3 regions of the Streptomyces herbicida genome follow, and region 3 is predicted to be linked to each of the others. Evidence: riboswitches for the same ligand, from Rfam matches in the RefSeq annotation. Region 3 holds a riboswitch; each other region holds the start of a gene.
The links. A riboswitch is a leader RNA that binds a small molecule or an ion and turns the genes downstream of it on or off. The one in region 3 is predicted to bind cobalamin.
Positions count from the first base shown of each region.

Region 1: it holds a riboswitch for cobalamin, as region 3 does, so the genes downstream of both, Q8A52_RS02665 (ribonucleoside-diphosphate reductase subunit alpha) here and Q8A52_RS42030 (cobalamin biosynthesis protein) in region 3, are expected to answer to the same signal.
Region 2: it holds a riboswitch for cobalamin, as region 3 does, so the genes downstream of both, metE (5-methyltetrahydropteroyltriglutamate--homocysteine S-methyltransferase) here and Q8A52_RS42030 (cobalamin biosynthesis protein) in region 3, are expected to answer to the same signal.

Region 1 is NZ_JAUYWJ010000001.1:584,031-594,014, reverse strand. Features, by position in the region: gene Q8A52_RS02710 (glycoside hydrolase family 3 protein) at 1-1,027, opposite strand, end outside; gene Q8A52_RS02705 (carbohydrate ABC transporter permease) at 1,037-1,879, opposite strand; gene Q8A52_RS02700 (carbohydrate ABC transporter permease) at 1,876-2,862, opposite strand; gene Q8A52_RS02695 (extracellular solute-binding protein) at 3,053-4,336, opposite strand; gene Q8A52_RS02690 (GntR family transcriptional regulator) at 4,774-5,538, shown strand; gene Q8A52_RS02685 (CstA-like transporter-associated (seleno)protein) at 5,628-5,762, shown strand; gene Q8A52_RS02680 (DUF3311 domain-containing protein) at 5,903-6,175, shown strand; gene mctP (monocarboxylate uptake permease MctP) at 6,172-7,800, shown strand; gene Q8A52_RS02670 (GNAT family N-acetyltransferase) at 7,875-8,381, shown strand; cobalamin riboswitch at 8,434-8,571, shown strand; gene Q8A52_RS02665 (ribonucleoside-diphosphate reductase subunit alpha) at 8,697-9,984, shown strand, end outside.
Region 2 is NZ_JAUYWJ010000010.1:337,169-347,152, forward strand. Features, by position in the region: gene Q8A52_RS22795 (CbtB domain-containing protein) at 1-119, shown strand, start outside; gene Q8A52_RS22800 (CbtA family protein) at 139-891, shown strand; gene Q8A52_RS22805 (hypothetical protein) at 988-1,323, shown strand; gene metE (5-methyltetrahydropteroyltriglutamate--homocysteine S-methyltransferase) at 1,395-3,707, opposite strand; cobalamin riboswitch at 3,859-4,078, opposite strand; partial or broken gene Q8A52_RS22815 (thioesterase family protein) at 4,223-4,346, opposite strand; gene Q8A52_RS22820 (branched-chain amino acid transporter permease) at 4,390-4,716, opposite strand; gene Q8A52_RS22825 (hypothetical protein) at 4,709-4,840, opposite strand; gene Q8A52_RS22830 (VOC family protein) at 4,889-5,242, shown strand; gene Q8A52_RS22835 (hypothetical protein) at 5,778-6,371, shown strand; gene Q8A52_RS22840 (galactose-binding domain-containing protein) at 6,541-8,604, shown strand; gene Q8A52_RS22845 (ABC transporter ATP-binding protein) at 8,959-9,984, shown strand, end outside.
Region 3 is NZ_JAUYWJ010000030.1:31,835-41,818, reverse strand. Features, by position in the region: gene Q8A52_RS42060 (hypothetical protein) at 1-1,016, opposite strand, end outside; gene Q8A52_RS42055 (alpha/beta hydrolase family protein) at 1,207-2,334, opposite strand; gene Q8A52_RS42050 (class II aldolase/adducin family protein) at 2,468-3,199, opposite strand; gene Q8A52_RS42045 (lysozyme) at 3,396-4,151, shown strand; gene Q8A52_RS42040 (inorganic phosphate transporter) at 4,307-5,554, shown strand; gene Q8A52_RS42035 (hypothetical protein) at 5,587-5,814, shown strand; cobalamin riboswitch at 5,945-6,084, shown strand; gene Q8A52_RS42030 (cobalamin biosynthesis protein) at 6,186-7,136, shown strand; gene Q8A52_RS42025 (cobyric acid synthase) at 7,133-8,665, shown strand; gene cobN (cobaltochelatase subunit CobN) at 8,662-9,984, shown strand, end outside.

The DNA of each region.
Region 1 (9,984 bases), on a different contig from region 3:
TCGCCGTCCAGTGCGCGAGAGCGCGTACCCGGTTCGCCGCGTCCGCGAGGCGTTCCTCGGGGAGTTCGCCGGAGCGGACCGCCGTGACGAGGGCGTCCCGCAGGCGCCGTACCGTCTCGTCGTCGGCGAGGCCGCCGCCCACGCAGATGGCGTCGGCGCCCGCGGCGATGGCGAGGATGCTGCCGCGTTCGATGCCGTAGGTGGCGGCGATGGCCTGCATCTCCATGCCGTCGGTGACGATCAGGCCGTCGTAGCCGAGCTCGCCGCGCAGCAGTTCGGTGAGCACCCGGTGGGACAGGGTCGCCGGGTGGTCCGGGTCCAGGGCCGGGACCAGGATGTGGGCGCTCATCACGGCCTGGGTGCCGGCCTCGATCGCGGCGCGGAAGGGGGCCAGTTCGCGGGAGGCCAGCAGCGTGGCGTCCGCGTCGATGCGGGGCAGCGCGTGGTGGGAGTCGACGGCCGTGTCGCCGTGGCCGGGGAAGTGCTTGGTGCAGGCCGCGACTCCGGCGGACTGCAGGCCGGTGACATAGGCCGCCGTGTGCCGGGCGACCAGGTCGGTGTCGGCGCCGAAGGAGCGTACGCCGATGACCGGGTTGGCCGGGTTGGAGTTCACGTCCGCGGACGGAGCCCAGTTGAGGTTGACCCCGCAGGCCGCGAGGCGGCGGCCGAGTTCGAGGGCCACCTCCCGGGTCAGCTCGACATCGTCGACCGCGCCCAGGGCGTGGTTGCCGGGGAAGGAGGAACCGGTCCGCACCTCCAGGCGGGTCACGTCTCCGCCCTCCTCGTCGATCGCGACCAGGACGTCGTCCCGTTCCGCCCGCAACTGGGCGGTCAGGGCGGACAGTTGCTCCGGCGAGGCGATGTTGCGGCCGAACAGGCCCACGGACGCCAGGCCTTCCCCGAGGCGGCGCAGCAGCCAGTCGGGGGCCGTGGTGCCGGGGAAGCCGGGCTGGAGGACGGTGAGGGCGTCGCGCGTCAGGCCGTCCTTCGAATTGGACGCAGTGGTACCGCTGGCGAATGTCGTCATCGAGTGGCGTTATCCCTTCACGGCGCCCGCGGTCAGGCCCGCGGCCATCTTGCGCTGGACGAGGAGGAAGAGGACGACGATCGGCACGGCCATCATCGTGGATCCGGCCATCATCGGGGCGTATTCGGTGCCGTGCTTGGTGGTGAAGTTGCCGAGCCACACGGTCGCGGTCTGGTGCTCCTGGCTGAGCAGCATCAGGGCGTACAGGTACTCGTTCCAGGCCTGGATGAAGCCGTAGACCGAGGTGGCGACCATGCCGGGGGCGAGAAGGGGGAAGACGACGCGGATGAAGGCGCCGGTGCGGGAGCAGCCGTCCACCATCGCGGCCTCCTCCAGCTCCCTGGGGATGTTGACGATGAATCCGCGCAGCGTCCACACCGTGAAGGGGAGGATGAAGGTCAGATAGGTGATGACCAGGCCGGAGAGCTTGTCGTACTGGTCCAGGTCGTTCAGCAGCAGGAAGACCGGGATGATCATGGCGACCAGCGGCACCATCTGCACCGCCAGGATGCCCACGATCACGATCTTGCGGCCGCGGAAGGCGAACCGGGAGATGGCGAGCGCGGCCAGCATGCCCACGACGATGCCGATCGCCACCACGGTCAGGGACACGATCAGGCTGCGGCCGACCGGGCCCCAGAAGTCGGCGATGTCCAGTGCCCGGCGGAAGTTGCCGAGCGTGAGGCCCGTGGGCAGCAGGCTCGGATCCGGGTCGATGGCGTCCTTCGCGGGTTTGAACGCCGTGTTGACCATCCAGTAGACGGGGAAGCCCGCGACGGCGAAGACGAGCAGACCGAGGAGGTTCCAGCCGAACCTCGGCCTCCGGCGTGCCTGGGCAGCGAGGGCACTCATTCGACCTCTCCGATCTTCAGCATCTGACGCATGTAGACGGCGACCACGGCGAGCAGCAGCACCACGGTGATCAGGGCGATCGCCGAGCCCTGCGCATAGTCGTTGACCACGAAGGCGCGGTCGTAGGAGTAGGTGGTGAGGAGCTGGAACTCGGCCTCCGGGTGGCCGTTGCGCATCACGAAGACCTGCGGGAAGACGCCCATGTCCCAGATGACCGACAGGGTCGTGAGCATCACGATGATCGGCTTGAGGATGGGCAGGGTGACATACCGGAAGACGCCCCAGGCGCCCGCGCCGTCCAGCCGGGCCGCCTCCTCCAGCTCCTTGGGGACCTGGGTGAGACCGGCGCTGAGCGTGATGACCACGAAGGGGACCGCTCCCCAGACCACCAGGAGCATGATCACGGCCAGCCCCTCGGGCCCGCTCGCGAACCAGTTGTGGCCGATCAGGTCGACTCCCGGGAGCTTGCTCAGCACGGCGTTGAGGACGCCGTAGTCGGCGTCGAAGAGCCACTTGAAGACCGTGGTGGCGACGATGACGGGCATGCCCCAGCTGGCCACCAGCGCGATGTTGACCAGGGTCTTCACCCAGCCGGAGACCCGCTGGAGCAGCAGGGCGACCAGCATGCCGAGGACCATGGTGAAGACGACCGAGCCGACCGCGAACACCACCGTGCGCACGACGACCTGCCAGAACTCGCCGTCGCCCAGCACCTTGGAGAAGTTGGCGAACCCGACCGACTCGGCCGGTTTGAAGCCCCACAGCTGGGACTGCCCGAACTCCTGGAAGGACAGGGTGACCAGCCGGACCAGCGGATACCCCATCACCAGGGCGAGGATCAGCAGACACGGCGCGAGCAGCAGCCAGGGGGTGGCCGCCCCGCCCGTCGTCCGCTTTCCGCGTGGCCGTTGCGGGACGTCCGGTGGCGGCGCCTGCCGCGGCGGCGGTACCTTGGCGGGGGTGGTCGTGTCTGCGGCACTCATCGCGCGCTCCTCAGCGGTCCCTCGGGTCGTACGAGAAGCAGGGCCCTGTCGGCGGACAGGGCCCCGCGCCCGGGGCCTGCGTTCCGGATCTTGCCGGGGTCGCGGGCCCTGGCACGCACCAGACCCCGCTCGGCTCGGCCTGAGAGCTCGGTCGGCCGGAGCCGGCCCGATCCGGAAGACAGGCCCCAGGTCACTTGGTGTTGATGACCTTGTCGATCGCAGCGTCCGCGTCCTTCGCGGCGGCCTCGACCGACTTCTTGCCGGTGCCGATGTTCTGCAGCATGGTCTGCAGGACCTGGGCCTTCTCGACCTGGCCCCAGCCGGGGGCCATCGGGACGAACCAGTTGGACTCGGCTGCGGTGGCCGGGACGACGGTCGCCGGGTCGTTCTTCAGGGTGGCGAGGTCCGTCTTGTTGTTGGGCAGGTTGCCCTTGGCCATCAGACCCTTCTGGCCCTCGGGACCGGTGAAGGCGTTGATCCACTCGGCGGCGACGCCCTGGGCCTTGGACTTCACCGGGACGGCGAGGTCGGAGCCGCCCAGGAAGACCGGCAGGTTCTTGCCGGACGGGCCGGGCATCACGAAGTTCTCGAGGTCGTCCTTGAGCTTGCCGGTCTTGTCGTTCTTCGGGTCGGCCGCGGTCGCGCCCTCCCACGCGGCACCGAAGATCAGGTCCGACTTGCCCTGGCCGTAGACGATGTAGCGGTCGGACTCGTCCTTGGTCTTGTCGCCGTGCATGTACTTGTCGAGGATGGTCTTGAACTCGTTGAGGCCCTTGAGGGATTCGGGCGAGGAGAGGTTCGCCTTCCACTGGCCGCCGGACTCGACGGCGATGGAGCCGCCGGCGTCGTAGACGAAGGACATGGCCGCGTACCAGTCACGGGTGGGCTGGTACCAGGCGTTGAACTTGGCGCCCTGCTTCTTCTGAATCTTGTCCAGGTCGGAGGTCAGCTCGGTGTAGGTCTTCGGGGGCGCCTTGATGCCGGAGGCGGCGGCGATGTCCTTGCGCCAGGTGCCGACCCGGCCGCCGGCGTAGTACGGCACGCCGTAGGTCTTGCCGTCGTACGTCACGGAGGCCTTGAGGCCGTCCAGCCAGGCGGAGGAGTTGCCGAACTGCGCGGGGTCGACGGGTGCGAAGGCGCCCTTGACCATGTAGCCCAGCATCTCGGTGTTGCCCATCTCGACGACGTCGGGGGCCTTGTCGGTGGCGAGGACGGCGTCCAGCTTGGTGTTCTTGTCCGGCCAGCCGTAGTACTCGTGCTTGATCTTGATGCCGGGGTGCTTCTTCTGCACGGCGGCGTCGGCCGCCTTGACCAGGTTGGGCCAGTTGTTCTGGGCGTCCACGGTGAGCCAGACGGTCAGCTCCTTGGCGTCCGACCCCTGTGCCTTGCCGTCGTCCTTCTTGTCACTGCCACACGCCGCGATGGAGACGACCATGCCCGCGATACCGATCGCGGCTATCAGCTTGCGCTTCACGCCACCCTCCTCAGGGATGCCACAAACCCCCCTGCCTCCCCGCGGCGAGCCGGGCCTGCTCGGCGGATCATGCCGGAGACGCCACACTTCGTACCGCCCATGGGGCCGGGACCTGGACCAATGGTGTAGACCAGTACCCGGAGCTTGGCCCAGACCAATAGGCCTGTCAAGGGTGTTCAAGCAGGCTCCGGGCGTCCGTGATGGGACCGAGATATGCAGGGACCTTTCATTCCGCAAGCGACAGATCGGACGGACCACTTCCGGTGGACCACTGAGACCGGAACTCCCGATGGACTAGACCAACGGGGGGCGCAAAGGTATACAGGGAGATCACGGAGCGTGCGGGTGGACCCCTGTCACACGAAGCCGTGCCACGATGTGAGCCGGGACCGATGGAATGTCGGTCGCTTCGGCATACGGAGCCGGGAAGGCAGAGCATGAGCACCGACGTCAGCAGTGCGGAGAACGAGGCTGGGGCGACCGTCCGTACCGCGCGTGTGCCCAAGTACTACCGCTTGAAGAAGCACCTGCTCGACATGACGGAGACGCTGCCGCCGGGCACGCCGGTCCCGCCGGAGCGCACGCTCGCGGCCGAATTCGACACCTCGCGCACCACTGTCCGCCAGGCCCTCCAGGAGCTGGTCGTCGAGGGCCGGCTGGAGCGCATCCAGGGCAAGGGCACCTTCGTCGCCAAGCCGAAGGTCTCCCAGGCGCTGCAACTCACCTCCTACACGGAGGACATGCGCGCCCAGGGGCTGGAGCCGACCTCGCAGCTGCTGGACATCGGCTACATCACCGCGGACGACCGGCTCGCCGAGCTGCTCGACATCACGGCCGGCGGGCGGGTGCTGCGCATCGAACGGCTGCGCATGGCCAACGGCGAGCCGATGGCCATCGAGACGACCCACCTCTCGGCGAAGCGCTTCCCGGCGCTGCGCAGATCGCTCGTCAAGTACACATCCCTCTACACCGCGCTCGCCGAGGTCTACGACGTGCACCTCGCGGAGGCCGAGGAGACCATCGAGACCTCCCTGGCCACCCCGCGCGAGGCGGGCCTGCTCGGCACCGACGTGGGCCTCCCGATGCTGATGCTCTCCCGCCACTCCCTGGACCGGGAGGGCAGGCCGGTGGAATGGGTGCGGTCGGTCTACCGCGGCGACCGCTACAAGTTCGTGGCCCGCCTCAAGCGGCCCGCGGAGTGATGGCCACAGGGCTCGAACGACCTCATATTCGAGCCACTTGAGGCAGCGCGGGCGGTGTAGCGCACCCACTGCTCCTGCTCAGCGTTCATGTGCGCCGCCCGGCGCTCTCCACCCTGAGGGAGGCGCACCACCCGGAGGCGGAGGTGCCGTCCCGGAGTGCGTTCGAACGGATGCGTACGGACCGTCAGGAGTCGGACCCCCGGCAGGAAATCCGCTGCGGCTGAGGCGGCTTCTGCACAGAATCGACATGCCGATATGAGGATGAGGTCTTCCACTTGTGTGACGGCGTCGCCTAGATTGCCTGCGCATTACACATGTGATCGATGGTGATCAGTGGTGCTCAGCGAGGGGACGGAGTCGCAAGATGTCGGATGCCTCGGATGTGACCGGAGCGGCGGTGGTGACGCCCTTGCGCGTCGTCATCGCCCTGTGTCTGATCGCGCCCTTCGTGGCGATGCTGTGGGTCGGCTCCTATGCCAAGACGGACCCCGCGTTCATCGGGATCCCGTTCTTCTACTGGTACCAGATGCTGTGGGTGGTCATCTCCACCGCGCTCACGATGACCGCGTACCAGCTGTGGCAGCGTGACCAGCGCGCCCGCGCGGCGGCCCGGCGGAGCGGGGGTGCGTCGAAGTGAAGGACGGCGTGAACGGTGTCGCGCTCGGCGTCTTCGTCCTCTTCTTCCTGGCCGTCACGGTCATGGGCTTCCTGGCCGCGCGCTGGCGCAAGGCCGAGAACGAGCACAGCCTCGACGAATGGGGCCTGGGCGGACGCTCCTTCGGCACCTGGATCACCTGGTTCCTGCTCGGCGGCGACCTGTACACGGCGTACACCTTCGTCGCCGTACCGGCGGCGATCTACGCGGCGGGCGCGGCCGGCTTCTTCGCCGTGCCGTACACCATCCTCGTCTACCCGCTGATCTTCACGTTCCTCCCGCGCCTGTGGTCGGTGTCCCACCGGCACGGCTATGTGACGACCTCGGACTTCGTGCGCGGCCGCTTCGGCTCGAAGGGTCTGTCACTGGCGGTGGCGGTCACCGGAATCCTGGCGACGATGCCGTACATCGCGCTCCAACTGGTCGGCATCCAGGCCGTCCTCGACGTGATGGGCGTCGGCGGCGGCGAGAGCACCAACTGGTTCGTGAAGGACCTGCCGCTGCTGATCGCCTTCGGTGTGCTGGCCGCGTACACCTACTCCTCGGGCCTGCGGGCGCCCGCCCTGATCGCGTTCGTGAAAGACACGCTGATCTACATCGTCATCGCGGTGGCGATCATCTACATCCCGATCAAGCTGGGCGGCTTCGACGAGATCTTCACGAAGGCGGGCGAGGCGTACAGCCAGGTCAACCCGGCGACCGGCAAGCCGCGCGGCGCCCTCACCCCACCCGAGGCCGGCCAGTGGACGTACGCCACGCTGGCACTGGGCTCCGCGCTCGCGCTCTTCATGTACCCGCACTCGATCACCGCGACGCTCTCCTCGAAGAGCCGTGAGGTGATCCGCCGCAACACCACGATCCTGCCGCTGTACTCCCTCATGCTCGGCCTGCTTGCCCTGCTGGGCTTCATGGCGATCGCGGCGGGCGTCAAGGTGCAGAACGGCCAGCTGGCCATCCCGCAGCTGTTCGAGAACATGTTCCCGGACTGGTTCGCGGGCGTGGCCTTCGCGGCGATCGGCATCGGCGCCCTCGTCCCCGCGGCCATCATGTCCATCGCGGCCGCGAACCTGTTCACCCGCAACATCTACAAGGACTTCATCAAGCCGGACGCCACGGCCGCGCAGGAGACCAAGGTCTCCAAGCTGGTCTCCCTGCTGGTGAAGGTGGGCGCGCTGGTCTTCGTCCTGACGATGGACAAGACGGTCGCCATCAATTTCCAGCTGCTCGGCGGCATATGGATCCTGCAGACCTTCCCGGCCCTGGTCGGCGGCCTGTTCACCCGCTGGTTCCACCGCTGGGCGCTGCTCGCGGGCTGGGCGGTCGGCATGGTGTACGGCACCGTCGCCGCGTACGGCGTCGCCTCGCCGACGCAGCAGCACTTCGGCGGCTCGGCCAAGGAGATCCCGGGCATCGGGGAAATCGGCTACATCGGCCTCACCGCCTTCGTGCTCAATGTGGCCGTCACGGTGGTGCTGACCTTCGCCCTGAAGGCGCTGAAGGCCCCGGAGGGCGTCGACGAGACCAGCCCGGAGGACTACACGGCGGACGCCGGCGACCCGGGCGTCGAGGTGGAACTGCCGCCGGCGACCGCGGGCGCCGGCCACTGAGGACGCGGACGAGGACGGGCCGTCGGAGAAATTCCGGCGGCCCTTTGTCGTACCCGTCCTGCACACTCGGTCCCATGGACATCGAGATCAGGCGGACGGCTCCGGACGAGTACGGCACCCTGGGCGAGATCACCGCCCAGGCCTATCTCCAGGACGGCCTCCTCGACTTCGGGGAAAGCGACGGGTACCTCCGCGAGCTCAGGGACGTGGCCAAGCGCGCGGCCGCCGCGGAGGTGCTGGCCGCCGTGGCGGACGGCGAAGTGCTCGGCGGCGTCACCTTCGTGCCGGCAGGCGGGCCCATGGCCGACATCGCCCGTGCCGGAGAGGCCGAGATACGGATGCTCGCGGTCGCCCACGCGGCGCGCTGCCGCGGCGTCGGGGAAGCCCTGGTGCGCGCCTGCGTCGATCGCGCACGGGCCACGCCGGGCTGCGAACGGATCGTGCTGTCCACCCAGCACTCCATGCAGGCCGCCCATCGCATCTACGAACGCATGGGCTTCGTCCGCACACCCGAGCGGGACTGGAATCCCCTCCCCCACCTCGACGACATCACTCTCGTCACCTACGAGTTGACGCTCTGATACCGCCACGACACAACATCTGGGGGTGACACGGCAGCCCGGCACTAGATGTATGCTCATGCTCGCTGTCGCCGCAGGGGAATCCGGTGCGAATCCGGAACTGTCCCGCAACGGTGTACTTGCGCGTATCCGCCCACGGGCGAAGCGCGCTCGCGTCAGTCCGAGGACCTGCCGACAGTGCGCCCTGGCCACCCGGTCCGGGTGCCCCGACGTCCGGGCCTCGTGGAGTGGGCCGGTGGACGCGACGCCGCGTGCGCTCGTGTGCTGCCCCCTGCCCCGCGTCAGGCCCCCGTGCCGAGCCAGGGAGAGCCCCACGTGACCATCGCGCCAGCCGAACCGGCGTCAGCGACAGGCCTGGAGACCGACGGTCCCGGTACCGCGCTGCTGCGGACCCTGACCGAGCTGACCGCCGATCTGCCCGACGCCGACCCCGGCCGGGTCGCCGCCGCAGCGCTGCGCGGCCGCTCCGCCCGGGCGGACGAGACGGAGCTGCGCGAGCTGGCCACGGAGGCGGCCGCCGGCCTCATCTCCGAGGACCCGGCCTACTCCCGGCTGGCCGCCCGGCTGCTGACCCTCTCCATCCGCGCCGAGGCCGCCTCGCAGGGCGTGACGTCCTTCACCGGGTCCGTCGCCGTGGGGCACCGCGAGGGGCTGATCGCCGACCGCACCGCCGCGTTCGTGCGGCTGCACGCCGAGCGGCTCGACGCGCTGGTGGACGCGGCCGGCGACGACCGCTTCGGCTACTTCGGCCTGCGCACCCTGCACAGCCGCTACCTGCTGCGCCACCCCATCACCCGCAAGGTCGTCGAGACGCCCCAGCACTTCATGCTGCGGGTCGCCGCGGGTCTGGCCGAGGACGACACCTCCCGCTCCGTCGACGAAGTCGCCGCGCTCTACGGGCTCATGAGCCGGCTCGACTACCTGCCCTCCTCCCCCACGCTCTTCAACTCCGGCACGCGGCACCCCCAGATGTCGTCCTGCTACCTCCTCGACTCCCCGCTGGACGAGCTGGACTCCATCTACGACCGCTACCACCAGGTGGCACGCCTCTCGAAGCACGCCGGCGGCATCGGGCTGTCGTACTCCCGCATCCGCAGCCGCGGTTCGCTGATCCGCGGCACCAACGGGCACTCCAACGGCATCGTCCCGTTCCTGAAGACCCTCGACGCCTCCGTCGCCGCCGTGAACCAGGGCGGCCGGCGCAAGGGCGCGGCCGCGGTCTACCTGGAGACCTGGCACTCCGACATCGAGGAGTTCCTGGAGCTGCGCGACAACACCGGTGAGGACGCCCGCCGTACGCACAACCTCAACCTCGCGCACTGGATCCCGGACGAGTTCATGCGCCGGGTCAACGCCGACGAGCAGTGGTCGCTGTTCTCCCCGTCGGACGTGCCGGAGCTGGTCGACCTGTGGGGCGCGGAGTTCGACGCCGCGTACCACAAGGCGGAGGCGGACGGGCTCGCGAAGAAGACCGTCCCCGCCCGTGACCTCTACGGCCGCATGATGCGCACCCTGGCGCAGACCGGCAACGGCTGGATGACCTTCAAGGACGCCGCCAACCGCACCGCCAACCAGACGGCCGAGCCGGGCCACGTCGTCCACT
Region 2 (9,984 bases), on a different contig from region 3:
TGCTGGTCCTGCTGTACTTCGTCGGCGCCGAGCAGGGCGCCACCTCCGTGTTCAACGGCACGGACGTCCACGAGTGGGTGCACGACGCCCGCCACCTGCTCGGCTTCCCCTGCCACTGACGAGGGGCGCCGCACACCCATGAACTCCGCAACAGTGAGAAACCTCCTCGTGCGGGGCATGCTCGCCGGCCTGGCCGCCGGCGTGCTCGCCCTCGTCGTCGCCTACTTCCTCGGTGAGCCGAGTGTCGACAACGCGATCAGCTTCGAGGAGGCGCACTCCCACGAGCACGAGATGGAGGTCGTCTCCCGCTCCCTGCAGTCGACCGCCGGACTCGCCACCGGCGTCCTGGTCTACGGGGTCGCCTTCGGCGGCATCGCGGCACTCGCGTTTTCCTTCGCGCTCGGCCGCGTCGGCCGGTTCGGCCCCCGGGCGACCGCGCTACTGCTGTCCGGGTGCGCACTGCTGGCCGTGTACGTCGTGCCCTTCCTCAAGTACCCGGCCAACCCGCCCTCCGTGGGTGATCCCGACACCATCGGCAAGCGGACGACGCTGTACTTCCTGATGATGGCGCTCAGCGTGCTCCTCGCGATCGCCGTCACCATCCTGGGCAAGCGGCTCGCGCCCCGGCTGGGCACCTGGTACGCGACCGTCGTCGCGGTGGCGGCCTTCGCCGTCGCCATCGGGCTCGCGTACGCGTTCCTGCCCGTCGTCAACGAGGTGCCCAAGGACTTCCCGGCCACCCTGCTGTGGCGGTTCCGGCTCTCCGCGCTGGCCATCCAGACGGTGCTGTGGGGCGGATTCGGCCTCGTCTTCGGCGAGTTGGCCGAGCGGATGCTCAATCCCAAGCCCGCGACAGCCTCGTCCGCGCGGGCAGTTCCAGCCGCGCGCTGATCCCTTCAGGACACAAGAGGGCCCTTCGGAACCATCGGGGGGCCCTCTCGCGTTCTCGGGACACCGACCGGCGGAGGCGACGAGCGGAGAAGCCCCTTGGCCAGACATCCCCAGCCGCGCCACATCACCCTGGGCGGACGTGAGGCGGTGGCCCTGACCCTGGAGGAGTACGAGCAACTGATCGCCAGCCGACGGCAGATCGGCGGTCAGAGCGCCCGTGTCCGAGTTCTCGCCCAGCAGGCGAAGCGCACGGAGCAACTGCTGCGGGAACTGGAGACATTGATCGCGGCCGCCGAGCACGGTTCGGTGGACGGTTGCACGTGTCCCGCGCCGGGCCCCGCCGTCGAGGAAACGGCGGCGGAAGCGGATCCCACGTGCCTGCGCTGCGCGCTAGCGGCCCTGCTGCGTCGCCACCGGGAACCGTCCGCCTGACAGCCCGTCCCGGGGACGCGTGTCCGCTCCGGCTCGAGCGGGCCGGAGCGGACACGCCTGTCAGACGACTGTCACGACAGCTCGTCGCGGACCGCGCGGGCGGCCGCGACCAGGTTCTCCAGTGAGGCGCGGGTCTCCGGCCAGCCGCGGGTCTTCAGGCCGCAGTCGGGGTTGACCCACAGGCGTTCGGCGGGGATGGCCTTCAGGCCGGTGCGCAGCAGTTCGGCCGCCTCCTGAGCGGTGGGCACGCGCGGGGAGTGGATGTCGTACACGCCGGGTCCGGCCTCGCGCGGGTAGCGGTGGGCGGCGAGTTCGCGGGCGACCTGCATACGGGAGCGGGCCGCCTCCAGGCTGATGACGTCGGCGTCGAGGTCGTCGATGGCCCGGACGATGTCGCCGAACTCGGCGTAGCACATATGGGTGTGGATCTGTGTGTCCGGCCGGACGCCACTGGTGGTGAGCCGGAACGCCTCCGTCGCCCACGTCAGATAGGCCGACCGGTCGGCGGCGCGCAGCGGCAGCGTCTCGCGCAGGGCGGGTTCGTCGACCTGGACGATTGAAGTCCCGGCCGCCTCCAGGTCGTTGACCTCGTCGCGCAGGGCGAGGGCGACCTGGCGGGCGGTGTCGGCGAGCGGCTGGTCGTCGCGCACGAAGGACCAGGCGAGCATGGTGACCGGGCCGGTCAGCATGCCCTTGACCGGACGGTCCGTGAGCGACTGGGCGTACGTCGTCCAGCGCACCGTCATCGGCTCGGGGCGGGAGATGTCGCCGGCCAGGATCGGCGGCCGGACGTACCGGGTTCCGTAGGACTGGACCCAGCCGTGCCGGGTGGCCAGGTAGCCGGTGAGCCGCTCGGCGAAGTACTGGACCATGTCGTTGCGTTCGGGCTCGCCGTGCACGAGGACGTCCAGGCCGGCCTTCTCCTGGAAGGCGATCACCTCCCGGATCTCCGCCCTGATCCGCTCCTCGTACCCGGCTGCACCGATCCGGCCCGCGCGCAGGTCGGCGCGGGCGGTGCGCAGCTCGCCGGTCTGTGGGAAGGAGCCGATGGTGGTGGTCGGCAGCAGCGGCAGGCCGAGGTGGGCGCGCTGGGCCGCGGCCCGCTCGGCGTACGGCGGGACGCGGCGGGCGTCGGCGTCGCCGACCGCGTCAGCACGGCCGCGGACGACCGGATCGCGCGTGATGAGCGAAGACGCTCGGGAGACCAGATCGGCCCGGTTCACGGCGAGTTCGGCGGCGATGGCATCGGTGCCGCGGGCCAGGCCCCTGGCCAGGGTGACGATCTCGGCCGTCTTCTGTCGGGCGAAGGCGAGCCAGCGCAGGAGTTGGGGTTCGATGTCCCGCTCGGCGGCCGCGTCGAGGGGGACGTGCAGCAGGGAGCAGGACGCGGCCACGTCCACCCGGCCCGCCAGGCCGAGCAGAGTGCCAAGTGTGGCGAGAGACTTCTCCAGGTCGTTCACCCAGACGTTGCGGCCGTTGACGACCCCGGCGACCAGGCGCCTGCCGGGCAGCCCGCCGACGGCCGCGAGCGCGTCCAGGTTGGCGGCGGCGGCCGCGGTGAAGTCCAGCGCCAGTCCGTCGACCGGCGCCTTGGCGAGGATGGGCAGGGCCTCGCCCAGACGGTCGAAGTAGGAGGCGACCAGCAGCCTGGGGCGGTCGACGAGGGCGCCGAGGTCGCGGTAGGCACGGGCCGCGGCGTTCAGCTCTCCCGGGGTCCGGTCCTGGACCAGGCCGGGTTCGTCGAGCTGTACCCACTCGGCGCCGGCCGCGCGCAGGTCGGCGAGGACCTCGGCGTACACCGGGAGCAGACGATCGAGGAGCGTGAGCGGGTCGAAGCCGGCGGCCACGCCGGGGGCGGGCTTGGCGAGGAGCAGATAGGTGACGGGACCGACCAGCACGGGCCGGGCCGTCAAGCCTAGGGCCAGGGCCTCCCGGAGTTCGGTGACCTGCTTGGCGGAGTCGGCCGCGAACACCGTGTCCGGGCCCAACTCCGGGACGAGATAGTGGTAGTTGGTGTCGAACCACTTGGTCATCTCCAGGGGCGCCACGTCCTGGGTGCCGCGTGCCATGGCGAAGTACCCGTCGAGCGGGTCCGCGGTGACGGCGTCGCGGTGGCGCGCGGGGATCGCGCCGACCATGACGGTGGTGTCCAGGACGTGGTCGTAGTACGAGAAGTCGCCGGTCGGCACTTCGTCGATGCCGGCCTCTGCGAGCTGCCGCCAGTTGGTCCGGCGCAGTTCGACGGCGGTGGCGCGGAGGGCGTCGGCGCTGACCCGGCCCTTCCAGTAGCCCTCGATCGCCTTCTTGAGTTCTCGGCCCAGCCCCTGGCGGGGGTAGCCGTACACGGTGGCCCGTGCTGCCGCGGCTGCGGGCTTGGTGGTCACGGAGATCTCCTTCGCGAGATGAATCCCTGAGATCCCGGTGACGGGAGGAGAGCGCGAAGGGATGACGGACCGGACGGCAGCGGCCCACGGCCGTCCGCTCGGTCTGTACGCGACCCGCCCTCGAGGTCACCGGGATGTCCGCGTACGAGTGCTTCGCACGCGGGCAGTGGCAGGTCTTCGGACTCGCGGGCACGTCCTCACCGAGGAGGACACCTACTGGCCGTCGCTTCCCAAGCCCTCCTGGGCCCAGTGCGTATGACGGCGGTCGTTCCCGCTCACCGCTGCGGGGCAGTCCCGGATTCCCACCGGGTTCCCTCTTACGACGCTTCCCGCCTGGCGGACGGGGCGAACCAGCTGCACGGGCCAGCCTAGAGGGTCACGCAGGCCGCCGGAGCGTCACTCCACCATTCGGACCGCCGTCGCAGCAGGGCCCGTTCAGACCTCGCCGTACACATGGACCCCCTGCCCGCTCCAGCCGCACCGTGGAGAGCGCCGCCTCGTGTGCGGCCGGGTCCCTTCCCGGCACCTGCGCGGCAGATCGCGTGCACGACGAGGCCGCCGAGCGGGCTGAAGTGCTGTTCGTCCGAGGCCCGGGCGCCGCCGGCGTGCGGGCTGGGGTTGTAGCGGTGGTCGTTCCATCCGCTCGTAGTAGCTGCCGGGCTTCAACGGATGGTCGGGGCGATCACAGGGCGTGGACCATAACGACGTAGACGGCGGTGCCCATGCCCACGCTGAGGATCGTGCGGCGTCCGAAGGCCAGGTGCACGCCGATGGTGACGGCGACCGCGAGCGGGGCGTACCAGGCGCCGTGCGGGCCCTTGGCCATCGTGCCGCGCAGGGCCGTCACGGCGAGGATCATGAGGATGCCGACCGGCATCCACACCGACAGTTGCCGGACCAGCGTCGCGTCGCGCAGCCTGCCGAGGACCGCGAAGGGCAGGGCACGCAGGGCGAGCGTGATCGTGAAGACGATCGCCAGGACGGCTGTCAGGTACGGGGTGCTAGGCATGGGCGGCCTTCCGGGACATCAGGGCGTGGCGGCCCAGGAGCAGGCCGGCGAACAGCAGCCAACGGGTCATGACCACCCCGCGCATCAAGAACGTCACGTCGCACTTCACGATGAAGACCGTCAAGCCGGTGCCGTAGAGCCCGCCTGATTGCCCTCCTGGCAAGATAGGGGCATGGAACGTGTGCTTGGAATCGGTGGTTACTTCATGCGGGCCGCCGACCCGCAGGCCCTGAGTGCCTGGTATCGCGATTGCCTGGGCCTGGACGCCGATGAGCACGGCCTGTGGCGTCAGGAAGCCGGGCCGACGGTGTTCGCGCCGTTCGAGTCCGAGACCGACTACTTCGGCTCCCGCGCCCAGCAGACCATGCTCAACTTCAGGGTCCGTGACCTGGATGCGATGCTCGCGCAATTGCGCGCCAAGGGCGCTGACGTGGCTGAAGAGACGCAGGACATGGAGGGTATCGGTCGATTCGGCTGGGTCACCGATCCCGAGGGCAACCGGATCGAGCTGTGGCAGCCGGCCTGACCGCGTTTTCACACAAAGAATGACCTGGGCGGTCTTGCCACCCGGGGCCACCTGCGCGCCCCGGACGGGCCGCCTTCGTCTCCGGCAAGCGCGAGCAGGACGTGATCAGGACCATCAGAGCGGCCAGTCCTCCCAGCGGATCGCCGTCGAACACGCAAACGCCGAACTGCGCCGATGGCGCCCCTTGCCGCGCTGGAGTACGCCCGTCACAGTGACCCCGGGGTGGCGCCTTCGGTGGCGCTCGAGGTCATCGCGCCCGAATATCCTGGGCGGCCGGCGGTCGTTGCGACAGCGAGGATGACCATGACCCGCAGCACACCGCCCCGCCCCCTGGACATCGAGTGGGAGTTCCCCGAGCCGGGCCGCCACCGGACCGTCTGCACCCGGTTGCACCCGTGCCCCGGAGCGCCCGAGCCCGGTGAGAGTTCCGTGGGCGGCCCCCTCCTGTGGCCCGCGGACGAGTCGTGGCCGGTCTGCCGGAAGCCGCATCCGCGGAACAGAGGCCGGCGGATCGAGGAGGTTCACGAGAAGCGCCGTGTGCTCGCAGGCCTCGCTTCGGGCCGACGCGGGTCCCACGGACGAGGAACGGGAAGTCCTGGCGTCACTCGGCCACGAGCACCGCGTGTCCGGGCTCGGTGACACCGATCCCATTCCCCTCGTGCCGCTGGCGCAGCTGTTCGCAAGGGATGTTCCGGGGCTCGTGGTGCCCGAGGGGCGCGATCTTCTTCAGGTGCTGTGGTTCCCGTTCGACGCACACGGCTCACCGCCCGCACCGGATGTGCACCTGGTCTGGCGCGGTGCGGCCGAGATCGGCGACCTCTTGGCCGGGCCGCCGCTCCCCGCGGTGGTCGGCCACGAGGGGTACGTACCGGAACCCTGCACGCTCCACCCGGAACAGGTGACGGAGCACGAGTGGGCCGAACTGTTGCCCAAAGACCTTCAACTGCGCCTCGCCTCCGCCGAGTGGGGAGGCGTCCGCAGCAGTTGGACCCCGCTCGAAGACCTCCTGGTGCTGGGCACGTACGGCCTGAACGTTCCCACCCGGGTGAGCGTCGGCAGAGGCGGCCACGTCGATGTCTTCGTCTGCTCGGCCGACCCCGCTCATGACCACAGGTCCAGTCTCCAGTAGGGAGTTGGGGGCCTCGTTCGGCAGGTCGATCGTTCACGGCTATTGACTCCGCGTGCAACAGTGGCGATCCTCGTCGGCATATCTTGCGCGGGTCATGTCAAGTCGGGTGGGTCTGCTGGCCACGGCCCGGCTCGTCGGCCGCGCTTCCCCCGACCGAGGGACGTGGTGTGTGACCGTGACCGGACGCCCGTACCGCAGACGCAAAGACGTCGCCGTTGTCTCGCTGCTCCTCCTCGTACTGGCCGCAGTCCTCGGCCCCACCCCGAGTTCGGCGGCCGGCAACGACTGGTGGGTTCCGACCGCACGACCCACGCCGGACTCCCAGATCAATGTCACCGGCGAGCCGTTCACCGGCACCAACGCCAAGGGCGAGGTACGCGGGTTCGTCGACGCCCACGATCACCTCTTCGCCAACGAGGCTTTCGGCGGGCGGCTCATCTGCGGCAAGACGTTCTCCGAGGCCGGGGTCGCCGACGCGCTCAAGGACTGTCCCGAGCACTACCCGGACGGCTCGCTCGCGATCTTCGACTTCATCACCAAGGGCGGGGACGGCAGACACGACCCGGTCGGCTGGCCCACGTTCAAGGACTGGCCGGCCCATGACTCGCTGACCCACCAGCAGAACTACTACGCCTGGGTGGAACGGGCCTGGCGCGGCGGCCAGCGGGTGCTCGTCAACGACCTCGTCACCAACGGTGTCATCTGCTCGGTCTACTTCTTCAAGGACCGCAGCTGCGACGAGATGACGTCGATCCGACTGCAGGCGAGGATGACCTACGACCTGCAGGCCTACATCGACAAGATGTACGGCGGCCCGGGAAGGGGCTGGTTCAGGATCGTCACCGACAGCGCGCAGGCCCGCGACGTCATCAAACAGGGCAAGCTGGCGGTCATCCTGGGAGTGGAGACCTCCGAACCCTTCGGCTGCAAGCAGATCCTGGACATCGCGCAGTGCAGCAAGGCGGACATCGACGCCGGCCTGGACGAGCTGTACTCGCTGGGCGTGCGGAGCATGTTCCTGTGCCACAAGTTCGACAACGCGCTGTGCGGTGTGCGCTTCGACTCCGGCAGCCTCGGAACGGCCATCAACGTCGGGCAGTTCCTGTCCACCGGCACCTTCTGGAAGACCGAGAAGTGCACGGGCCCCCAGCACGACAACCCCATCGGCTCGGCCGCGGCACCCGGGGCCGAGGCGAAACTACCGGCGGGCGTGAGTGTCCCCTCGTACGCCTCGGACGCGCAGTGCAACGTCCGCGGTCTCACCGATCTCGGTGAGTACGCCGTGCGCGGCATGATGAAACGCAAGATGATGCTGGAGATAGACCACATGAGCGTCAAGGCCGTCGGCCGCGCGCTGGACATCTTCGAGTCGGAGTCGTACCCCGGCGTCATCTCCTCGCACAGCTGGATGGACCTGAACTGGACCGAGCGGGTCTACGGTCTCGGCGGATTCATCGCCCAGTACATGCACGGCTCGGAGGGATTCGTGGCCGAGGCGAACCGTACGAAGGCGCTGCGGGACAAGTACGACGTCGGCTACGGCTACGGCACGGACATGAACGGTGTCGGCGGCTGGCCGGGACCCCGCGGTGCGAACGCCCCCAACAAGGTCGAGTACCCCTTCCGCAGTGTCGACGGCGGATCCGTCATCGACCGGCAGACCACCGGCGAGCGCACCTGGGACCTGAACGTCGACGGAGCCGCGCACTACGGCCTCGTCCCGGACTGGATCGAGGACATCCGGCTCGTCGGCGGCCAGGACGTGGTGAAGGACCTCTTCCGCGGTGCCGAGTCCTACCTCGACACCTGGGGAGCCACCGAGCGGCACCAGGCCGGAGTCAACCTGGCCAAGGGCGGCGAGGCCACGGCCAGTTCAACGGAGTGGAACCCGTTCACGAGCTATGCGCCGAGCCGGGCCGTGGACGGATCCCGGGACACCCGCTGGGCCAGCGGCTGGAGCAACGACCAGTGGCTGCGCATCGACCTGGGCTCCACCAACCGGGTCGGTCGTGTCACGCTCGACTGGGAGCGCGCGTACGGGAAGTCGTACCGCGTCGAGCTCTCCACCGACGGCGAGCACTGGCAGACCGCCTGGTCCACCACCTCCGGCGACGGCGGCCTGGACACTGCCTCGTTCGCCGGCACGCCTGCTCGCTACGTCCGCATCCAGGGCGTGGAACGCGGGACCGGCTGGGGTTACTCGCTCCATGAGGTCGGCGTCTACAGCTCCTGAGCAGAGGGTGCCCGGCCTGCCCACCGCGGGCGGGCCGGGCACGTCCGTGACGGCCGGGCAAGGTCCGACGTACTGAGACGGATCGCGGTCGGCTGCCGGTAGCCGTGTCCGATCTGCGTGGAAAACGCTTGGACTGTGCGGGCCGCGTTGCGGGACACTGCGATTCCTGGCCTGCCCGTACTGGCACTTCGGCGTTTCCACACCTTGCGTGGGGGCGCCGTCGTTGTGCCCACAAGTCGGCGGACGACCGACCGAGGGCACTCCCCGAACCACAGCTCCGCCCGGCTGCCCAGGCAAAGGCAGCTTCCGGAAGCAGCACGTGGCAGGCCTCCCTACGACACCTACAGGGTTGGGATGGGATCGCCCGAATCACGTGAGGCTCCGCCGCGCAGGGGCTCGGTGCTGCTCGCGCTGCGTTACTACGGACGGGAGTTGGCCCGGCTCCGGCGGTGGACGGTGCCCGCCATGCTGCTGCCCGCGCTCGGCAACATCGGGATCAACTACCTGGCGCCCTTGGCCGTTGCCAAGCTGGTCGGCCGAATCGCCGACGACAGCGACATCGCGATGAGTGCGACGCTGACCTACGTCCTCGTCTTCGCCGGCGTACTGCTGCTCGCGGAGATGCTGTGGCGCATCGGCCTGCACTGCCTCAACCGCTGCGACGCGCTTGGCATCGAGCACCTGTACGTCATCGGTATGGACGAGCTGTTCGCCAAGGACGCCGCGTTCTTCCACGACAACTTCGCCGGCTCGCTGACCAAGCGGGTCCTGAGCTTCGCCTCCCGCTTCGAGGAGTTCGTCGACACTCTGACGTTCCAGCTCGTGGGCAGCCTGGTGCCACTGCTGTTCGGATCGGTGGTGCTGTGGCGTTATGAGCCGATGCTGGTCGTCGGGCTCCTGGTGATGATCGCGCTGACCGGGGCGTGCGTCGTGCCCCTGATCCGGCGCCGCCAGAGGCTCGTCGACCAGCGCGAGGAGGCGATCGCCCGGGTGTCGGGCCATGTCGCCGACAGCTTGATGAACATGGACACGGTCCGGGCCTTCGCCGCGGAGGAACGCGAGGCCGCCGAGCACCGCTCCCGTGTCGCGGAGTCGAGGCGGCTCACACTGCGGTCATGGGACTACGGCAACCTGCGTATCGACACCCTGGTCGCGCCGATGTCCGTGCTGACCAATGCGCTGGGCCTGCTGCTGGCGATCGTGCTGGGCGGCGGCAGCCACGGGGTGGAGGCGGTCGTCGTCGCCTTCACGTACTACACCAACGCGACACGCATCATGTTCGAGTTCAACCAGATCTACCGTCGGCTGGAGAGCTCGATGACGGAGGCCGCGCAGTTCACCGAACTGCTGCTGGAGCCGCCGACCGTGCTCGACTCGGCG
Region 3 (9,984 bases):
TCGCCCCGGGCGGCGCCGATGAGTTCGGTGACGGCGCTGCCGACGGTGCGGGCGGCGAGCCAGGCGCGGTACTCGGCGCGGGCCGCGTTGGGGCGGAGCCGGGCGCAGCCGCGGAGCATGGCCTCGGCGGCCTGCTCGATGTTCCCGGCGGGGCTCTGCGCGGCCACGCAGATCTGCTCCAGCTTGACCCAGACCGCCCAGCTGCCCAGCGGGGTGAGCGTGGCCTGGCCGTCGCCGCAGGTGAGGGCGCCGACGGAGGCGAGGGCGTGCAGGGACCAGTCGAGGAGCGGGGCGAGCGGGGTGTCCCCGACGGGTGCGGGTTCCCCCGGGTCGGCGACGGCGGGGGGCGCGGCGGTGGTGAGGCTCGCGGGCCCCGGCTCGTACGGGACTTCGCAGCGCTCGGTGCGCAGTTCGGTGACCCGCTGCTGGAGCAGGTCGAGAAGCTGCTCGACCGGGACGGGACCGGCGGACAGCTGGAGGAAGGAGAGAACCTGGGGCATGGCCGAGACGACCTCGGCGACCGCCGCGGGCTCGTGGTCCGGGGGTTCCGGGTAGGCGAGCGACCAGGCGTCGAAAAGCGCGACCCAGCCGCGCAGTACGGCGCTGTCGTCCCGGTCCCAGGCGCGCAGGCGCCAGCCGGGGCGCGCGCTGTCGCCGTGCACCTCGACCAGGCCGGCGAGGCGGGCGATGTCCCAGTCGGCGCTGACCTGAGCCGCGGTCAGGCCCAGGTCGGCGGCCGCCCGTTCGGCGGTTGCGTCGGAAAGGGTGGCTTTGCCGTCGTCGGTCCCGCCGTCGCGGCCGGGGCCGAGGGCGGCGTCGGCCCAGTGGGCGACGCGGGCCGCGCCGGCCAGACCGGAGCGCGCCATTCTGGCCAGTTCCGCGGGGGCCGGTGTGCCCTCCGGAGGGCGGGGTGCGGGGCGGCGCGAGGGCCGCTGGTTCATCGCTCTGGGGGCGGCGGCCAGGGGTCGCGGTCGGACAAGTCGAAGCCTGGAGTCGCGCGGGATACGGGACGTCACGGGTGCAGTCTTCCGGTTGACGGTCCGAAAACCCAAACGGAATGTCACGGCGGGCGACGGGGCTGGCCAATGCACGCGCTCCGGTGGGGGCCGGGGAGGCGGGTTCAGGCCAGTGGTACGGCCTTAAACGGAACGGCCGGGACCGGGCAGGCGGGCCGGGCGGCCGGCGCGCGGGAGAGTGCGGGAAACCTCACATCAGCGGGGTCAGGAAGCGGCGCAGCCGCTCTTCGTACTCCTTCGGGTCGGCGTTCCACATCGCCGCGTGCGGTGCGTGCGGCACGGTGTGGAGGGCGACGCGGTCGGGGCGGCGGGCGGCGAGCCGGCGGGAGTAGGCCCAGGGGGCGACCTCGTCGTCCGGGCCGTGGATGATCAGAGTGGGCACCCTGAGCTGGTCGGGGTCGGCGGTCTCGGCGACGTGGTCGGCGTGCAGGCCGGCCCGGCCCTGGGCGGCGCGCACCGCGAGCGGCAGCAGGGCCTCCGGGGTGTGCCGGGCCGTGGCGAGGGCGCGCAGCGTGGCCTCCCAGCTGAGGACCGGCGAGTCGAGGACCAGGCCGGCGACATGATCGCGCACCGAGGAGTGCAGGGCGGCGCGCAGCGCCATGGTGGCGCCGGTGGACCAGCCGTACAGGACGACGCGGCGGGCGCCGTACCGCACGGCATAGCGGATCGCCGCGTCCAGGTCGCGCCACTCCGTCTCGCCGAGGTGGTTGAGGCCGTCCGGCGGGCGGGGTGCGCCGAGATCGCCGCGATAGGCGAGGTCGAGCACCGGGAGGCGCCGGTGGTGCAGGAACCCCATGACGTTCATGGGGTGCTCGCGGGTGGTGCCCAGGCCGTGCACGGTGATCACCCAGGTGTCCCGGTACCCGGGCACGAACCAGGCGGGCAGGGCTCCGAGTTCGCCGGGCACGTCGATGTCGGCGTGGTCGAGGCCGAGGGCGGTGTTCGGGTTGCCGACGTGCACGTTCGGGGTGAGCCAGACCTTGTCGCCGGAGTCGAGCGTGCCGTGCGTGACCCGTTCCAGTCGGCGTACGACGGTGTCGGCCTTGTGCTCGGCGGATTCGAGGACGGGTCCGACGACGGCGTGGGAGCCGTCGCCGGAGAGGCCGTAGATGCCGGGCCGCAGGGAGGCCAGGTCGCGGGTGAGCGTGATCCGGCCCGCTGCCGTGCCGTGCACGGTGAGCCGGGGCTCGGTGGGCAGTGGCCGGCCGGGCGGCGCCTTGAGTGCGGCGTCGCTGGCTATCCGCCCGGCGGCGACGCCGGCCGCGCCGGCCGCCAGGACCGCTGTGACGGCAGCGGCCGTCGCTGTGACAGTGCGCACGCATCCAGTGTCCCGGCGGACCCGGCCACCGGCCAGTGGACGCACGTCCGTCCGGTGACCCCTGGCGTTCCGAGCCCGTGGCGCAGGGTGTTCCCGAGGGTGCCGACTGCCCTGCCGGACGGCCCGACGTCCGTCAGTGACGCTGGCCGTATCCCCGCAGGCGCTCCCCGGCCTCGGCCAGCTGCTCCTCGGACAGCAGCGACGGTGTCAGGCCGGGTACCGATGACGCCGTCAGCCACAGCCGGCACATCCACTCCAGCTGGGCCGTGCGGTCGAAGGCCTGGTCGAGGGATGCGCCGAAGGTGATGGTGCCGTGGTTCTGGAGGAGGCAGCCCGAGCGGTCGGCGAGGGCCTGGAGCATGTTCTCGGCCAACTCGTCGGTGCCGTACGTCGCATACCGGGCAACCCGGACAGGGCCGCCGAGGGCGCCGGACATGTAGTGGATCGACGGAAGCTCGGTGACGAGCGTCGAGACGGCGGTCGCATGGACGGCGTGGGTGTGCACGACGGCGCGGGCGTCGGTGGTGCGGTAGACGGCGAGGTGCATGGGCAGCTCGCTGGTCGGGATCAGGGTGCCGAGCACCTGCCGCCCGCCGAGGTCCACCCCGGTCACGTCGTCCGGCGTCAGACGGTCGTACGGCACGCCCGACGGTGTGACCAGCACGGTGTCACCGACGCGTACGGACACATTGCCGGAGGTGCCGACGACCAGTCCGTCGGACACGGTCCCGCGGGCCGTCGCGACGAGCGCCTCCCAGGCGTGCGTCTCCTCGTCGAGCACGGACCTCCTCCGCATCTCCGGCACAAGCTGTGCGCCCTCCCGGTCATCCCGTCCGTCCCCCTGGTTCCGCCGCTGCTCAGCCATGCCGCGATCCTGCCAGCCGGCGCCCCTGCGGGCCCTCGGAGCGGGGCACTTTAGGCCGGAAGCCACCCCTCCGAAAGACCGCATACAGCCATAAATACCCCTCTCTCCATGCTTGGCCGGAGATGGACCGGCTTTCAACGATCTACCAGTAATCTCTGGACGATTTGTCGTGCACGTCGCCATTCCGGGGGGAAACATGGCCTGTGATCGCAAACCGTCCCGCCACCGTGCCCGAGTGATCGCGGCGTCCGTGGCGGCGCTCGTCACCGGGGGAGCCGCGACCGTACTCGCCGAGGCCCCGGCGTCCGCGGCGAACCTGCCGAAGGGACACGACGTCTCGTCGCACCAGAAGAACGTCGACTGGCCGGGCGCCAAGGCGAAGGGCGCCAGGTTCGTCTACATCAAGGCGACCGAGTCCACGAACTACCGCAATCCCTACTTCGGCCAGCAGTACAACGGCTCGCGCGGCGCGGGCATCGTCCGGGGCGCCTACCACTTCGCACTGCCGGACAAGTCGTCGGGCGCGGCACAGGCCGCGTACTTCGTGAGCAACGGCGGCACCTGGACCGCGGACGGCTGGACGCTGCCGCCCGCGCTGGACATCGAGTACAACCCGTACGACAAGAAGCGCAAGTGCTACGGCCTGAGCAAGGCGAAGATGGTCGGCTGGATCAAGGCCTTCAGCGACGAACTGAAGCGGGAGACCGGCCGCCGTCCGGTGATCTACACCACCACCCACTGGTGGAACACCTGCACCGGCGGCAGCGGAGCGTTCGCCGCGAACCATCCCCTGTGGATCGCCCGGCACGGCTCGCCCGACGTGGGGAAGCTGCCGGCCGGGTGGGCGTACTGGACCTTCTGGCAGTACGGCAACAGCGGCAGCCTGCCGGGTGACCAGAATCTCTTCAACGGGTCCTCGAGCCGCCTGAAGTCGTTCGCCCGGGGCTACTGACCCAAGGGGCGCCTGGGCCGTCGGACCGGAGAGGAGCGGCGGCCCGGCAACAACCCTTTCTAGAGACACCTTCAATCCCCTCTCAGTTCACCTTCCGTTCATCCAGGTTGCCTACGGTCAACCGGCCAATGACCTTCGAACGAATGCCTGGGTAAATGGAAAACTTCTCGCTGATCCTCGCGATTGTGGTGGTAACTGCACTCGCGTTCGATTTCACGAACGGTTTTCACGACACCGCCAACGCGATGGCCACGACCATCTCGACCGGTGCGCTCAAGCCCAAGGTCGCGGTGGCCATGTCCGCCGCGCTCAACCTTGTAGGCGCTTTTCTCTCCGTGGAGGTCGCCAACACGATCTCCAAGGGTCTCGTCGACGAGAACGGCATACGTCCCGAGGTCATATTCGCCGCCCTGGTCGGCGCGATCCTCTGGAACCTGCTGACCTGGCTGGTCGGGCTCCCGTCCAGTTCCTCGCACGCCCTCATGGGCGGTCTGATCGGCGCGACGATCGCGTCGGCCGGGACCGGCGCCGTCCACAGCGACGTGCTCGTCACCAAGGTCCTGATCCCGGCCGTCGCGGCCCCGGTCGTCGCCGGTGTGGCGGCCATGCTGGCCACGAGGTTCTCCTACGCGCTGAGCAAGGACGCCGACAGCGAGGCCACCCGCAAGGGCTACCGCGCCGGCCAGATCGCCTCCGCCGGTCTCGTCTCCCTCGCCCACGGCACCAACGACGCGCAGAAGACGATGGGCATCATCACCCTCGCGCTGATCGCCGGCGGTGCCGTCGCCCCCGGCTCCAACCCTCCCACCTGGGTGATCCTCTCCGCCGGTCTCGCCATCGCGCTCGGCACCTACATCGGCGGCTGGCGCATCATCCGCACCATGGGCAAGGGCCTGACCGACCTTCAGCCGCAGCAGGGCTTCGCCGCCCAGACCAGCGCCGCGACGGTCATCCTGGCCTCCTCCCACCTGGGCTTCTCCCTCTCCACCACGCACGCCGTCTCCGGTTCCGTGATGGGCGCGGGCCTGGGCCGCAAGGGCGGCGTGGTCCGCTGGTCCACCGCGACCCGCATGGTCGTGGCCTGGGCGCTGACCCTGCCGGCGGCCGCTCTGGTCGGTGCGCTCGCGGAGTCCGTGACCGACCTGGGCGACTGGGGCACCGCAGTCGTCGCCGTCTTCCTGGTCGCCTCCAGCGCCGCGATCTGGAAGATCTCCCGCCGCGAGGTGGTCGACCACAGCAACGTCAACGACACCGAGGAGCCGGCCGGTGTGGTGACCACGGCGATCGCCGCCGTGACGCCGCCCCCGGCGGGCACGCTTGCCGAGGGTCTGACGGCCACGATCCCGGCCCAGGCGACCGCCCCCGCCACCGACCCGGCGACCCCTCCGGCCGCCACCGTCTGACCCCGAGCCCCGGTTACTAAGGAAGCATCACCATGAAGATCGACTGGGCGGCTCTCGGCTCCGTCTTCGGCGTCAGCCTCGTGGTCACGGTCGCCATCGTGGCCCTGTTCACCGTCGGCGTCGCAGGTCTCTCGCGCCGCGAACGCGCCACGGCCCAGGGCGGATCCGCCGCCCTCGCGGTCACCGGAGCGTATGTGTGCTTCGCGGCCTGCGCGGCGGCGGTGGCGTACGGCATCTACCTGATCATGGCCAAGGCCTGACCCAGGTTCACCAGGCTCCTCCCCGATGCCTTCGGGGAGGAGCCTTTTCGTCTGCCCTGACACCCGCCCGCGCAGCGCCGGTGTGGGTCTCAGCACACTCTCCCCTTGCAGGTCAACGGCAAGTTGACGGCCCTTCCGGGGGCGTGGTGGACTGCCGGAGCCATGTACGGCGGCAAGGGAGGAAGCCGGTGTGAATCCGGCGCGGTCCCGCCACTGTCACCGGGGAAGAACTCTCCGGAAGCCAGGAACTCCCACCGCCGGTCTCGTCGAACCAGGGCGCGGACACCCTGAGTGAGGACATATCGCCATGCTCGGCTGCCGATTGAGATACAGCACCAGGTCGCTGCTCGACCCCACGGCCGGCTGAGCCGATGCGTGCCGATCGCGTCTTCGCGTACGGCGCCTCCGCCGGCCTCCTCGGTGACCTCCTCCTGGGCGATCCGCGCCGTGGGCATCCGGTCGCCGCGTTCGGACGTGCGGCAGGCGCCGTCGAACGGGTGCTGTGGCGGGACCATCGCGGCTGGGGTGCGCTGCACACCGCCGCGTGCGTCGGTGGGGCCGTGGCCCTCGGCGTCCTCGCCCGGCGAGCCGTACGTCCCTCCCCCGCCGCCTCCGTCGCACTCACCGGTGCCGCCACCTGGGCCGTGGTCGGGGGGACTTCGCTCGCCCGGGAGGCCCGGGCCATCGGGCGTGCCCTGGAGGCGGGTGACGTGGAAGGTGCCCGTGCCCGGCTGCCTCACCTCTGCGGACGGGATCCACAGGCGCTCGACGCCGACGGGATCGCCCGGGCCGTGGTCGAGTCCGTCGCCGAGAACACGTCCGACGCCGTCGTAGGGGCGCTGGTGTGGGGCGCCGTGGCAGGCGTGCCCGGACTGCTCGGGTTCCGCGCGGTCAACACCCTTGACGCCATGGTCGGGCACAAGTCCCCCCGGTACCGGCGCTACGGGTGGGCCTCCGCCCGGCTCGACGACGTCGCCGGGTGGCCGGGGGCCCGGCTCACCGCCGTACTGGCCGCCGCCGCGGGCCCGGATCCGCGCGGCGCCCTGCGCGCCTGGCGGGCCGACGCGCGCAGGCATCCCAGTCCCAACGCCGGGCCCGTCGAGGCCTCCTTCGCGGGGGCCTTGGGCGTGCGGCTCGGCGGAACCCTCTCCTACGGGGGGCGGGTCGAGCACCGGCCCGTGCTCAACGGCGGCGGCCGTGCCGTGGCCGCCGAGGACATCGACCGGGCCGTACGGCTCTCCCGTCGGGTCGGTCTGCTCGCGCTCGGCGCCGGAGTCGCCGCGCGCGCCGTCGCAGCCAAGGCAAAGGAGGGCACGTCATGAACGGTGGTCTGCTCGTCGCCGGCACCACCTCCGACGCGGGCAAGAGCGTCGTGACGGCGGGGATCTGCCGGTGGCTGGTGCGACAGGGCGTCAAGGTCGCGCCCTTCAAGGCGCAGAACATGTCCCTCAACTCGTTCGTCACGCGCGAGGGCGCCGAGATCGGTCGGGCGCAGGCCATGCAGGCCCAGGCGTGCCGGGTGGAGCCCAGCGCGCTGATGAATCCCGTGCTGCTCAAGCCCGGTGGTGAGCAGAGCAGCCAAGTCGTGCTGCTGGGCAAGCCCGTCGGCGAACTCAGCGCGCGCGGATACCACGGCGGGCGGCAGCGGCAACTCCTCGGGACCGTTCTCGACTGTCTCGCCGAGTTGCGGGGCACGTATGACGCGGTGATCTGTGAGGGCGCCGGTTCTCCCGCCGAGATCAATCTGCGGCGGACCGACATCGTGAACATGGGCATCGCGCGCAACGCGCGGCTGCCCGTGCTGGTGGTGGGCGACATCGACCGAGGGGGCGTCTTCGCCTCCTTCTTCGGCACCGTCGCACTCCTGTCACGCGAGGACCAGGAACTCGTCGCCGGGTTCCTCGTCAACAAGTTCCGGGGGGACGTCGGTCTGCTGGAGCCGGGGCTCGACATGCTGCACGGGCTCACCGGACGGCACACCTACGGAGTGCTGCCGTTCCGGCACGGGCTCGGCATCGACGAGGAGGACGGGCTCCGCGTCTCGCTGCGCGGCACCGTGCGCGAGTCGTCCGTCGCGCCGCCCGTTGGAGAGGACGTGCTGCGCGTCGCCGTCTGCGCGATCCCGCTCATGTCCAACTTCACCGACGTGGACGCGCTGGCCGCCGAGCCCGGTGTCGTCGTGCGATTCGTGGACCGGCCGGAGGAACTCGCCGACGCCGACCTCGTCGTGATCCCGGGCACCCGGGGGACGGTCCGGGCACTGGAGTGGCTGCGGGAGCGGGGGCTGGCGGACGCCCTGGTCGCAAGGGCCCGTGAGGGCCGGCCCGTTCTCGGCGTCTGCGGCGGCTTCCAGATGCTCGGCGAGCACATCGAGGACGACGTCGAGAGCCGCAAGGGACACGTGGACGGGCTCGGGATCCTGCCCGTGCGGGTGCGGTTCGCCCGCGAGAAGACCCTCACCCGGCCCGTCGGCGAAGCCCTCGGCGAGCACGTCGAGGGCTACGAGATCCACCACGGGGTCGCCGACATCCACGGCGGGGAGACGTTCATCTCCGACGGCAGTGGGCACAGCCTGGACGGTTGCCGGGTCGGGCAGACCTGGGGCACCCACTGGCACGGCTCCCTGGAGTCGGACGGTTTCCGGCGGGCCTTCCTGCGCGAGGTGTCGGCCGCCGCGGGCCGCCGCTTCGTACCGGCCCCCGACACCTCGTTCGCCGCGCTGCGCGAGGAGCAGCTCGACCGGCTCGGCGACCTGATCGAACAGCACGCGGACACGGACGCGCTCCAGCGGCTCATCGAGTCGGGCGCGCCGCAAGGACTGCCTTTCATTCCACCGGGAGCGCCCGCATGAGCACAGTGTTGTTGTTGTCGACCGCCGACACCGATCTGCTGGCGGCACGGGCCTCCGGCGCGTCCTACCTGATCGGCAACCCGACCCGGGTCGACGTCGTCGAGGAGCTTCCGGAGCTCCTGCGACGGGCCGACCTCGCCGTCGTACGGCTGCTCGGCGGCAAGCGGGCCTGGGAGGAGGGGCTCGCCGCGCTGAAGGCCGCCGGCATCCCGACCGTGCTGCTGGGCGGGGAAGCGGTGCCCGACGCCGAGTTGATGGCCGAGTCGTCCGTGCCGGCCGGTGTGGTGGCCGAGGCGCTGCGCTACCTCGTCGAGGGCGGCCCCGCCAACCTCACCGAGCTCGCGCGGTTCCTGTCCGACACCGTCCTGCTGACGGGCGAGGGCTTCGACGAGCCGCAGAAGATGCCCGAGTACGGCGTCCACGGTGAGCGTGCCCTCGTCGGGGGCCGGCCCACGGTCGGCGTGCTCTTCTACCGGGCCCATGAACTGAGCGGCAACACCGCCTTCGTCGACACCCTGTGCGACGCGATCGAGGCGCGGGGCGCCAACGCGCTTCCCGTGTACTGCGGTTCGCTGCGCGGTGCCGACGCCGGGCTGTACGAGATCCTCGGCCGGGCCGACGCCCTGGTGGCCACGGTCCTCGCCGCCGGCGGCACCCACGCCTCGCAGGCCTCGGCGGGCGGCGACGAGGAGTCCTGGGACATCGGGGCCCTGGCCGACCTGGACATCCCGGTGCTGCAAGGGCTCTGTCTGACCTCCTCCCGTGCCGCGTGGGACGAGTCCGACGCCGCCCTCTCCCCCATGGACGCGGCGATGCAGGTCGCGATCCCCGAGTTCGACGGCCGCCTCATCACCGTGCCGTTCTCCTTCAAGGAGCAGGGTCCGGACGACGTCCCGGTGTACGTCGCCGACCCCGAGCGGGCCGGACGGGTCGCCGGAATCGCCGTACGGCACGCGCAGTTGAAGCACAAGGACAATGCCGACAAGAAGGTCGCGCTCGTCTTCACCGCCTACCCGACCAAACACTCGCGGGTCGGCAACGCGGTGGGCCTCGACACCCCGGCCTCCGCGGTCCGGGTCCTCGACGCGCTGCGGGACGCCGGATACTCCCTCACCGAATACCCTGACAACGGCGACGAGTTGATCCACCGGCTCATCGAGGCCGGTGGCCACGACGTCGAGTGGCTCACCGAGGAGCAGCTGGCCGCCGCGCCCGCGCGCGTGCCGCTCGCCGACTACCGGGCCTGGTTCGACAAACTCGACCCCGAGCTCAGGGACGGCATGCTGGAGGCGTGGGGCGAGCCGCCGGGCTCGCTCTAC